3 regions of the Pseudarthrobacter sp. SSS035 genome follow, and region 1 is predicted to be linked to each of the others. Evidence: riboswitches for the same ligand, from Rfam matches in the RefSeq annotation. Region 1 holds a riboswitch; each other region holds the start of a gene.
What was found. A riboswitch is a leader RNA that binds a small molecule or an ion and turns the genes downstream of it on or off. The one in region 1 is predicted to bind S-adenosylmethionine.

Region 2: it holds a riboswitch for S-adenosylmethionine, as region 1 does, so the genes downstream of both, MUN23_RS10145 (DUF1737 domain-containing protein) here and MUN23_RS17040 (aminotransferase class V-fold PLP-dependent enzyme) in region 1, are expected to answer to the same signal.
Region 3: it holds a riboswitch for S-adenosylmethionine, as region 1 does, so the genes downstream of both, MUN23_RS02010 (homoserine O-acetyltransferase) here and MUN23_RS17040 (aminotransferase class V-fold PLP-dependent enzyme) in region 1, are expected to answer to the same signal.

What each region holds. Positions count from the first base shown of each region.
Region 1 covers NZ_CP096882.1:3,686,085-3,689,348, forward strand. Annotated here, with positions in the region: gene MUN23_RS17035 (class I SAM-dependent methyltransferase) at 1-295, opposite strand, end outside; gene MUN23_RS17040 (aminotransferase class V-fold PLP-dependent enzyme) at 417-1,856, opposite strand; SAM riboswitch class IV at 1,892-2,005, opposite strand; gene hisN (histidinol-phosphatase) at 2,165-2,977, opposite strand; gene rsgA (ribosome small subunit-dependent GTPase A) at 3,030-3,264, opposite strand, start outside.
Region 2 covers NZ_CP096882.1:2,210,333-2,213,596, reverse strand. Annotated here, with positions in the region: gene opgC (OpgC domain-containing protein) at 1-455, opposite strand, end outside; gene MUN23_RS23635 (hypothetical protein) at 503-982, opposite strand; gene MUN23_RS10150 (hypothetical protein) at 1,075-1,569, opposite strand; SAM riboswitch class IV at 1,695-1,810, shown strand; gene MUN23_RS10145 (DUF1737 domain-containing protein) at 1,824-2,081, shown strand; gene MUN23_RS10140 (rhodanese-like domain-containing protein) at 2,078-2,491, shown strand; gene MUN23_RS10135 (O-succinylhomoserine sulfhydrylase) at 2,488-3,264, shown strand, end outside.
Region 3 covers NZ_CP096882.1:424,157-427,420, forward strand. Annotated here, with positions in the region: gene MUN23_RS02005 (IS110 family transposase) at 1-449, opposite strand, end outside; gene MUN23_RS02010 (homoserine O-acetyltransferase) at 831-1,946, opposite strand; SAM riboswitch class IV at 1,959-2,073, opposite strand; gene MUN23_RS02015 (VOC family protein) at 2,282-2,920, shown strand; gene MUN23_RS02020 (CPBP family intramembrane glutamic endopeptidase) at 3,047-3,264, opposite strand, start outside.

The DNA of each region.
Region 1 (3,264 bases):
CTGCCGTCCCCTGCGTCGCGTCCGCCGCCGCGTAGTGGCTCCGCAGCTGTTCGAGCATGTCCGGCGACGGGTCCACGGCGGAAACCGCCAGGCTGCGTTCCAGCAGCAGGGCGGTGAACTTGCCGGTTCCGGCGCCCACGTCCACGGCGTCCGCGGCCCCGGCAGGGATCAGCCAGTCCGCTGAGTCGGCAGGGTAGCCAGGGCGTACGCGCTGGTAATGTTCGCCGCCATCCTGGAAACTCCGTCCGAGTTCCAGACGGCGTCCGTGCTCAAGCCTGGGGCCACCCCGTGCCACGTGCGGCCTCCTTCAACTGTGCCCATCGGTATCCTTCGAATTTACCGCATGGGCCGCAGCCGCTGGGTCAGACGGCAGTCAGATGGCAGCCAGGTCAGGAACCAAGGGAGGAAAGCGTCAGTCAGTCGTCAAGGCACGGAGCCGCGCCGGCGGTGCCCGGCGTGTTGGGAGCCCAGTGAGGGTACGTGCGGGTGTCGTTGGCCGGAACCCAGCGGCCCGCGTCCACCACGTAGTCCCAGCCCAGGCCGGTCCGGCGGAGTTGCTCCAGGCCGGCAAGGAGCCGCTGGGCATCCTCCAGCCGTGAGCCCACACCGAAGCTGGCCCGCAGGGAACCGGAGGGAAGGCCGAGGCGCTTGAGCAGCGGGTGCGCGCAGAAGCGGCCGTCCCGGAGGCCAACGCCATGCTCGGCCGACAGGTACGCGGCCACAAGCCCGGCGTCGTACCCTGCCACGGAGAAGTTCACCACGCCGATGGTGCCCGTTTCAGCGTCCGTGTCCGAGAAGATCTGGTGCACGGTGACGCCGTCGATCTTCCCGAGCCCTTCCACCAGGAATGACCGGATGGCCGCCTCGTGGGCGTGCCAGCGGTCGTGGTCCAGGGACGCGATGACCTGGGCGGCGCGGGCCAGTGTGGCCGCGCCGAGGACGTTGGGGGAGCCGCCCTCGTGCCGGGCCGGACCGGTGGCCCAGCTGACGCCGTCGAGCCTGGCCTCGCGTACGGCGCCGCCGCCGGCCAGGTGGGGAGTACCGGCGTCGAGCCAGTCGGTGCGGCCCACCAGGACCCCGGAGCCGAAGGGCGCGTAGAGCTTGTGCCCGGAGAAGGCGAGGTAGTCGACGTCGTCGGTGCTGATATTGATGCGCCGGTGCGGCGCCAGCTGCGCGGCGTCCACCACGATCCGCGCGCCGTACTCATGGGCGAGGGCGGCCAGGGCCTTGATCGGGAGGATCTCGCCGGTGACGTTGGAGGCGCCCGTGACCGCGAGGAGGCTGACGTTGCCCTGCTCAAGTTCGGCGCGGAGGACCTCGAGGGTGCCCACGATGGTGTCCGCGGCGACGACGCTGCGGTGCGGGACTCCCTGCCACGGCAGGAGGTTGGCGTGGTGTTCGATGTCCAGGTAGAGGACATCGCCATTGGGCCGCCCGTCCGTCGCCGGCAGGCAACCCGCCAGCAGGTTCAGCGAGTCGGTCGTGTTCCGGGTGAAGATGACGGAGTCGTCCGGGCGTCCGCCCACAAAGTCGCGCACGATGTCCCGGGCGTTCTCATAGACGGACGTGCTGATCTGCGATGCGTAGCCGGCGCCGCGATGGACGCTGGCGTAGAACGGCAGGATCTCGTTGAGGTAGGCCGACACCACGGAGAGGGCGGGAGCGGATGCGCCGTAGTCCAGGTTTGCGTACCGGATGTGGCCGCCCTGGATCAGCGGTGCCTGGATTTCCGCGCCAGTGACGGCAGAGAGGGGGCGGCCGGCAATGGCGGCGGCATCGTTGAACAGCGCAGCGGCCTTGGCGGGGGCGGCGCTGTCGGGAGAAACAGTGTTGGGGGAGACGGTGGCAGTTGTCACGGAGACCTCACTCTAAAAGGACTCCCGGTAACGGGAACCCGCGCTTGCCGTGTCCATTCCGGACCGGCCTGGTCGTCACCCGGGGCACCCCACCGCGAATGGAGGGTTGCCGGCCAGCAAACCGGGGTTTAGCGCTGGCACTCGTGACCTGTTAAGAAGCGTAGAACATCCGCCGCTGCAGAAAGGAAGCCCGGCCCAATGTTAAGGACTTTGTTACGCGCGTTTGAGGAACAGTCTCATTTGTCGAAGATACGACGGCGGACGCCCCCTTGAGGAGGCGTCCGCCGTCGATAATTCGAAGAAAGTGCCTAGAGGAGATCGTCCAGATTCGGGTTCAGACGCTTGAGCACCTCTGAGTGCAGAATGGAGTTCGTGGCCAGGGCGTTGCCGCCGAACGGCCCGTCCTGTCCCTCCAAGGAGGTGAAGCGGCCGCCGGCTTCCACCACGATGGGCACCAAGGCAGCCATATCGTACAGGTTCAGTTCGGGCTCGCAGGCGATGTCCACGGAACCTTCGGCCACCATGCAGTAGGACCAGAAATCGCCGTAGGCGCGCGTGCGCCACACGTCCTCGGTCAGGCCCAGGAACTCATCCAGGTTGCCGCGTTCCTTCCAGCCGCCCAGGCTGGAGTAGGACAGGGAGGCATCCGAAAGTTTGGAGACGTCCGAGACGCGGAGCCGCGTTGCGGCGGCAAGGGACTTGCCCATGTACGCGCCGGAACCCTTGGCGGCCCACCAGCGTTTGCCCAGCGCGGGCGCGCTGACCACTCCCACCACGGGTTCGCCTTCGTCCACGAGGGCGATCAGGGTGGCCCAAACCGGGACGCCGCGGACAAAGTTCTTCGTGCCGTCGATGGGATCAATGATCCAGCGGCGGGAGCCATGGCCCGAACTGCCGAATTCCTCGCCCAGCACGGCGTCGCGCGGACGCGAGCGGGACAACTGGCCGCGGATGGCTTCCTCCGCGGACTTGTCCGCGTCCGTTACCGGCGTCAGGTCCGGCTTGGTCTCGATGCGGAGGTCCAGTGCCTTGAAGCGGCTCATGGTCTGGTCATCCACGGAATCTGCCAGCACATGGGCAAGGCGCAAGTCATCGTTGTAGCTCGAAGCGGGTTGGATCATGGTTCCAAACTACCGTCTCAGGGCCGCAGTGTTGGGGACATCGGCGTCCCGTCTAGCCGATGCTGCCCAGTTCCTTGGTTTCCTGGCCCACCAGGCGGGGATCCGTGCCCAGCAGCCGCCGCAGGGACGCGAGCCGGGCCGGGCCGGTGGGGCCCGCGTTGCCGGCGGACACCCAGGCATCCACCCCGCAGTTGACGGCCGCGGTGTTGTGCTTGCAGCCACGCTCGCAGGCATCCGTACCCGGCTCCAGGTCGGGGAAGGACCGCAGGATCCGGTCAGGGTCCACA
Region 2 (3,264 bases), 1.5 Mb from region 1:
CCCGTCTCGAGTACTTGTTCCCACCAGGACACCTTGATGTCCCGGTTCGCGGCGCCGCCCGTGGCCGGGCTGTAGAAGGCCGAGGTTTCGAGGACCATGGGCTTGTTCCGCCCGTCCACGTAGGAGGAATAGAAGTCCTCGCTGCCGGACTGGGTGAGCATGGCCGAGAGCTCACCCTCCACCGGAAGCGTGTTGACCGCGGTTTTGCCGCGGGTGTCATCGTGGTAGGCCGTCAGCCCCACCCATTCCACGGCGTCGTCGCCGGGGTAATACGGCGCATAGGCGGCATCTGATCCGTTCCAGGTCCCGTCACCGTTGGTGTCCAGCGCGGCGAAACCCTCGGAACCCGTAGCAGGCGCATTCCGGTGGCGTTCAAACGGGTAGTCCCGCCCGAGGTACGGCTGCCACACCATCACCGTGCCGGCGTCGTCAGTGGCTTTGAAGGCGGCGGCCACGTTCCTGAACGCTGCCTTGTATCCGAGGGGCTGCTGCCCCCATTGCGTCAGCTCGCGTTCATGTCCGGGGCGAACCGGATCAGGAGCTGGCCCTGGAATCCGGCCGCGAGCTGCTGGACTTTATTGGCAAAGGCTTGGGCGGCTGCCGCGTCCACCTGATCCAGCGGGTCGGACGGGCCCACTGTGAGCATGGCGTGGGAGCCCAGGGCGGAGGCCTGCCCCAGGAACTGCCTGATGTCATTTTCCTCGTCGGACCGGAGGGGAAGGGCAATGTCGTGCCCCAGCAGCGCAGGTGAGGCACCCAACCGTTCGGCGAAGCCCTGCGCCGAATCCTCGCCCCACTCAAGGACAACGCCCAGCAGGGGCTTTCCCGGCTCCGGTGCGGTGCCAGCGGCACGGGCGGTACCGGCGGTTAGTCCCGCCGCCAGGACGGCCAGGACACCAGTGAGGATGAGTCCGACGGCGGCCCGCAGCCGTGTCCGCCCGGCAGGACTGGCATTGTTGGCCGGCGCTGTGGCTGTTGGCATGCTGGTGTATACCCCCAAGGACGGCTGTTTCAGAGACGGCGGCCGGTGCCCCAGTAAACTCTATCGGTCCCGTCCTCAGCTGCGGATCAGCCTCAGCCGCCCAGGACCACCAGCGGCACCAGGCGTTCCGCGCAGGAAACCCGGACCAGTGCCGGCGCCCCCGGAGCCGCCCGGTTGTTCACCCCTGTGTCGTCGCACCAGTCCAGGTTGTACGGGTAAGCGGTGACCCCGGCCTTCCCGGGAGCCACGCCAGCCGGGACGGTGAACACGAAAGTGAAGCCGCCGTCGTCGGACATGGGAGCGAGTTCTTCCAGCACCGCGGTACCGGTCGCGTCCTTGACCGTCACCTGGACCTGCGCGTCGGTGCCGTAGCGGGCATCGCAGGTGGTATCCGGGGCGCTGACGCTGACCTGGTCGCCGGGTTTCGCGGCGGCAGGCGAGACGGAAAACTCCGGCGGCATGCAGGGCGGCGGCGCGAAAATGTTCCGGCAGCCTGTCACCCCCACCAGCACCGGCACAGCGCACAACGTCACAGCCAAAACGCGTGCCCAGGCGCCCGTCAACGAACGCCCCTGAATGTTCCCCATGACCCGATTGTCCCGTCGGCGCCGGCGTTACGGAAGCACGGCGGGATCACGGAAAAACGCGTTGGTTACGGAACATGACGACGGCGGCGGTGCGGCCGGGCGGGCCGGATGTTACGTTTTTGGGGAGTAATGAGAACCGGCGCCAAGCCCTGACTGGCCGGTCGGCAACCCTCCCTTTCGCGGCGGGGTGCCTCAGGTGAATACTCGGCATATCGACCCATTCGAGCTGCAAGCGTGAAAGAAGGAGTTCCGTCGTGTCTGACGCACCCGCCCCTGAAGAGAAACTGTCGTACCGGCTTGTCACCGGGCCGGATGACAGGTCATTCTGTGAACGTATTTCCACTGCCCTGGCCGAAGGGTATGTCCTGCACGGCAGCCCGGCCGCGACGTCCAACGGCGGCGTTGTGATTGTTGCGCAGGCACTCATCCTCCCGTCGGCCATCGCCACCGCTGACGCCGCCGTCGCCTCCGCCGTGGATGACCTCGATTTCGACGGCGAGGGCCACGCGTGAGCTACGCCGGAGACCTCACCCCGCAGGAAGCCTGGGCCAAACTCGAACGGGGCGCCATCCTGGTGGATGTCCGGACCGAAGGCGAATGGGCCCACATCGGCATCCCGGACACGAAGGCCACGGACAACGATCCCCTGTTCATCCCGTGGACGTTCCCGGGCGGCATCCCCAACCCGGATTTCATCACCGACCTGACGCAGCAGGCGCCGGAGGACGACGGCGCGGAGCTGGTCTTCCTCTGCCGCTCGGGCCAGCGCTCCATCGCCGCCGCCATCGCCGCGACGCAGGCCGGCTTCACCTCCTACAACGTCCTGGAGGGTTTCGAAGGCGAGCCGGACCGCTACGGCGAGCGCACCGTCAACGGCTGGAAGAACCGCGGCCTGCCCACCAACCTGGGAATAGCCAAGTGACGTTCAACCCAGACGCCGCCGGCTGGAGCGCCGAGACGCAGGCGGTCCGCGGCGGGCTGGACCGTACCAACTTCCAGGAGACCACGGAGCCGGTCTTCCTGAACTCGGGCTTCGTCTACGAGTCCGCTGCCGCCGCCGAGCGCGCCTTCACCGGCGAGGACGAACGCTTCGTCTACTCCCGGTACGGCAACCCGTCCGTGGCCACTTTCCAGGAACGCCTCCGCCTGCTCGAAGGCACCGAAGCGTGCTTTGCGACGGCATCGGGCATGTCAGCGGTGTTCACGGCCCTGGGCGCCCTGTTGGCGGCCGGGGACCGGGTGGTTGCCGCGCGCTCACTGTTCGGCTCCTGCTTTGTGATCCTGAACGAGATCCTGCCGCGCTGGGGCGTGGAAACCGTGTTTGTGGACGGCCCGGACCTCCAGCAATGGGCGGCCGCACTGTCGGAGCCCACCACCGCAGTGTTCTTCGAATCCCCGTCCAACCCGATGCAGGAAATCGTGGACATCGCCGCGGTCAGCGAGCTGGCGCACGCCGCCGGGGCCACCGTCGTCGTCGACAATGTCTTTGCCACTCCCCTGCTGCAGCGCTGCGGCCAGCTGGGCGCGGACGTGATTGTGTACTCCGGCACGAAGCACATCGACGGCCAGGGACGCGTCCTGGGCGGCGCCATCCTGGGCACCAAGGAATTCATTGACGGCCCGGTCAAGCAGCTCATGCGGCACACCGGCCCGGCCCTCTCCGCGTTCAACGCCTGGGTGCTCACCAAGGGACTG
Region 3 (3,264 bases), 1.8 Mb from region 1:
GTGGTCATGGATTCCCGTGCGGTGACCAGGATCCGCAGGGCAGCTCGGACTCCTTCGTTCAGCCGTGGCTGGCGCAGTTGCTGCTCATCCAGGGGCAGGACGGCTGCGGCGATCCGGTGCGCGTCGAGCGGATCTGATTTGCCGACCCCGTGATGGGCTCGGGCATCCATGCGTGCGGCTTCGGCGACCGTGTAGCCGGCGGCGTCGACGGAACCGGCCAGCAGAGCGCCGTAGGAAGCAGCACCCTCGATCACCCACAAGGTCGCCAGATCAGCGCCGGTGCGGCGCGCGACCCAGGCGATTGCGCGGGTAATGCCGGCCCCGGTGGTGGGGAAGTCCCGGGTGGCGGTCAGCTCACCGGTGTTGCCGGTGATGATGGCGTAGACATGGTTCTTGGCGTGCGTATCGACGCCGACGACAAAAGGGCGGGAATGAGCAACGATAGTCATAGCGGTTCTGGCACCTTCCTCTATTCGCGGATATGGTCAGGGCCGTACACGGCCGGTACCAGTCCGGGTAGAGGTCACTTCGGAACAACACTGTGACGAGCCACGCCCCCAAAGAGGCGGACAACCTTCTGATCAAGTTACCGAGGTGGGCCGGGTGGTACCGGCCGCCACCCCGCGGATGGACAGATCCATTCAAAGACACCCCTTGCAGGGCCAAACACTTAATGAGTCACATCCCACGGGGCTGAACGGCCAATACCCACTCTGCCAGCCAGTCCCAGACCAGCCACTAAAATCCTCACAGACACTTGAGGCCCTGATTCCGGGGGCTCAAGTGTCCTCTCGCGTTTAATAGCAAGGGGCTCAAGTGTCCGTTCGGGCTTAGACGAGGAAGGTCTTTCGGAGTTGGACGCCGAGCTGGCCGATCTCGGTCAGGAAGCCGTCGTGGCCGATCGGGGCCTCAATAACGTGCACGTCCACGTCGCCCGGGAGCGCGTCAGCCAGTTCACGGGACTGGGACGGGAAGTACAGCCGGTCGCTGTCCACCGCAGCCACGAAGAACCTGGCGGTGGCCCGGCCCAAGGCCTCATTCAGCGAGCCCCGCCCGCGGCAGACGTCGTGGCTCATCAGGGCGTCGGTGATGGCGATGTAGCTGTTGGCATCAAAGCGCCGCACCAGCTTTTTGCCCTGGTGGTCCAGGTAGCTTTCCACCTGGTAGCGGCCCCGCTCCCCCAGCGCTGCCGCCTGGAACGGCGATTCCGGGTGCTGGGCCGAACGTCCGAAGCGGCCATGGAACTCCTCGGCGGAGCGGTAGGTGATGTGGGCGATGCGCCGTGCCAGGGCCAGGCCGTCCTCCGGCAGCGGACCGCCGTAGTAGTCGCCGTCGTTGAAATTGCTGTCCTGTCGGATGGCGAGCGTCTGCGCCTGGGCGAACGCGATCTGTTCGGCGGTGCTGGCGGCACCGATGGAGATAACGGCGCACCGCTGAACCCGTTCCGGGTAGGTGACCGCCCATTCCAGGGCCCGCGCGCCGCCCATGGAGCCGCCCAGCACGGCGTACCAGCTCGGGATGCCCAACTGGTCAGCCAGCCTGGCCTCGGCCGCCGTGGTGTCCCGCAGCGTTACCAAAGGGAATCGGGACCCCCACGGCTTGCCATCCGGGGCATCCGAGGACGGCCCGGTGGAACCGTAGCAGCCACCCACAATGTTGATGGAGACCACAAAGAACCGGTCCGTGTCCACCGGCGCACCGGGTCCGGCCAGCTGTTCCCACCAGCCGGGCTCGTCACTGTCGCCGCGGGTCACGTGCGTGCTTCCGGTCAGGGCGTGCTCAATCAGGACGGCGTTGGAGCCGTCCGCGTTGAGGGTTCCCCACGTTTCATAGCCGAGGGTGACTTCCGGGAGGTAACCGCCGGCTTCGAGCTCGAGTCCGCCGATGCTGGCGTACCGGACCACCCCGTTTCCGGGTGCTGCAGTACGGGAAATCGTAATCGTCATGGCAGGACCTTTTCTATGCGCTTGCCCACCGTCAATTGACCGGCAGGCCAGGTCCTCACCCGGGGCACCCCACCGCAAAAGAGGGTTGCCGGCCAGCAAGCCGGGGCTGTCGCTGGCACTCATGACCTGCTTCGAGTGTACGAACCGCCCCGGTCTATTGCTAAGCGTGTGACTGGTTATGACTTCGCGGGAGCACTTCTGCGGCCAGCCGGCCGCGTCCCTGCCAGGGTCCGCCGCGCCCTTGGCCGCCCGGAAATGTCCACTCGTGACGCAACGGGAATCCGGTAAGGCTACCCTTAGCTGAGAGCCGGATCACAAAGTGCCAAGATGATGGCATGCGCATGGATCACGTCTCTTACGCCTGTGAACAAGATGGCCTCGTTGCCACCACCGAACGTATTTCGTCCGCCCTCGGCGTTGAAGCCGTGAAGGGTGGCGTACACCCCCGGTTTGGAACCCGGAACATGATTATTCCCCTCGCGGGCCATAAGTACCTGGAAGTCGTGGAGGTCCTGAACCACCCGGCATCGGACAAGGCTCCCTTCGGGCAGGCTGTCCGGGCCCGGTCCGAAGCCGGCGGCGGCTGGATGGGCTGGTGCGTCGAAGTGGACGACCTCGCTCCGTTCGAAGACCGCCTGGGCCGTGCCGCCGTCAACGGCAACCGCAAGTTCCCGGACGGCCGCGAGCTGGTCTGGAAGCAGATCGGCATCCTGGGCCTGATCGCGGACCCCCAGGTCCCGTACATGCTCAAGTGGGAGGGCGACCCCGCCCTGCACCCGTCCAACGCCTATGAGAGCAACGTCAAGATGAGCTGCCTGACCATAGCCGGTTCCGCCGAACGCGTGACGGAATGGCTGGGCGAACCCGTCGAGAAGCCGCTGGAGGATGTGGCCGTTGACTGGGTGGCTCCGCATGGAACCCCGGGCATCCTGTCCGTAACCTTCGAAACCGCTACGGGAGCAGTCACCATCTGATTGCACGTTCAATAGCTTCGGCCGCCATCAGCGGGTGCCAATGATGCCACCCACCGATGGCGGCCGAATCCTTTTAAGGCCGGACCCGGTTCAGTTCACCTGTGCGGCACGGGAACCACGGCCGTCTTACCCCAGGCCCACAGCCCGGCCAAAGAGGCTGAAGCCAACGAATGCAACGATGTCCAACAGCGCATGCGCGATGACCAGCGGCATAATCCGCTTGGTTTTCGTGTAGAGCCAGGCGAAGACCACACCCATCACTGCATTGCCGATGAACGGCCCGAAGCCTTGGTAAAGGTGGTAGCTGCCGCGGAGCATCGAGCTGGTGAAGATGGCCAAGGGCA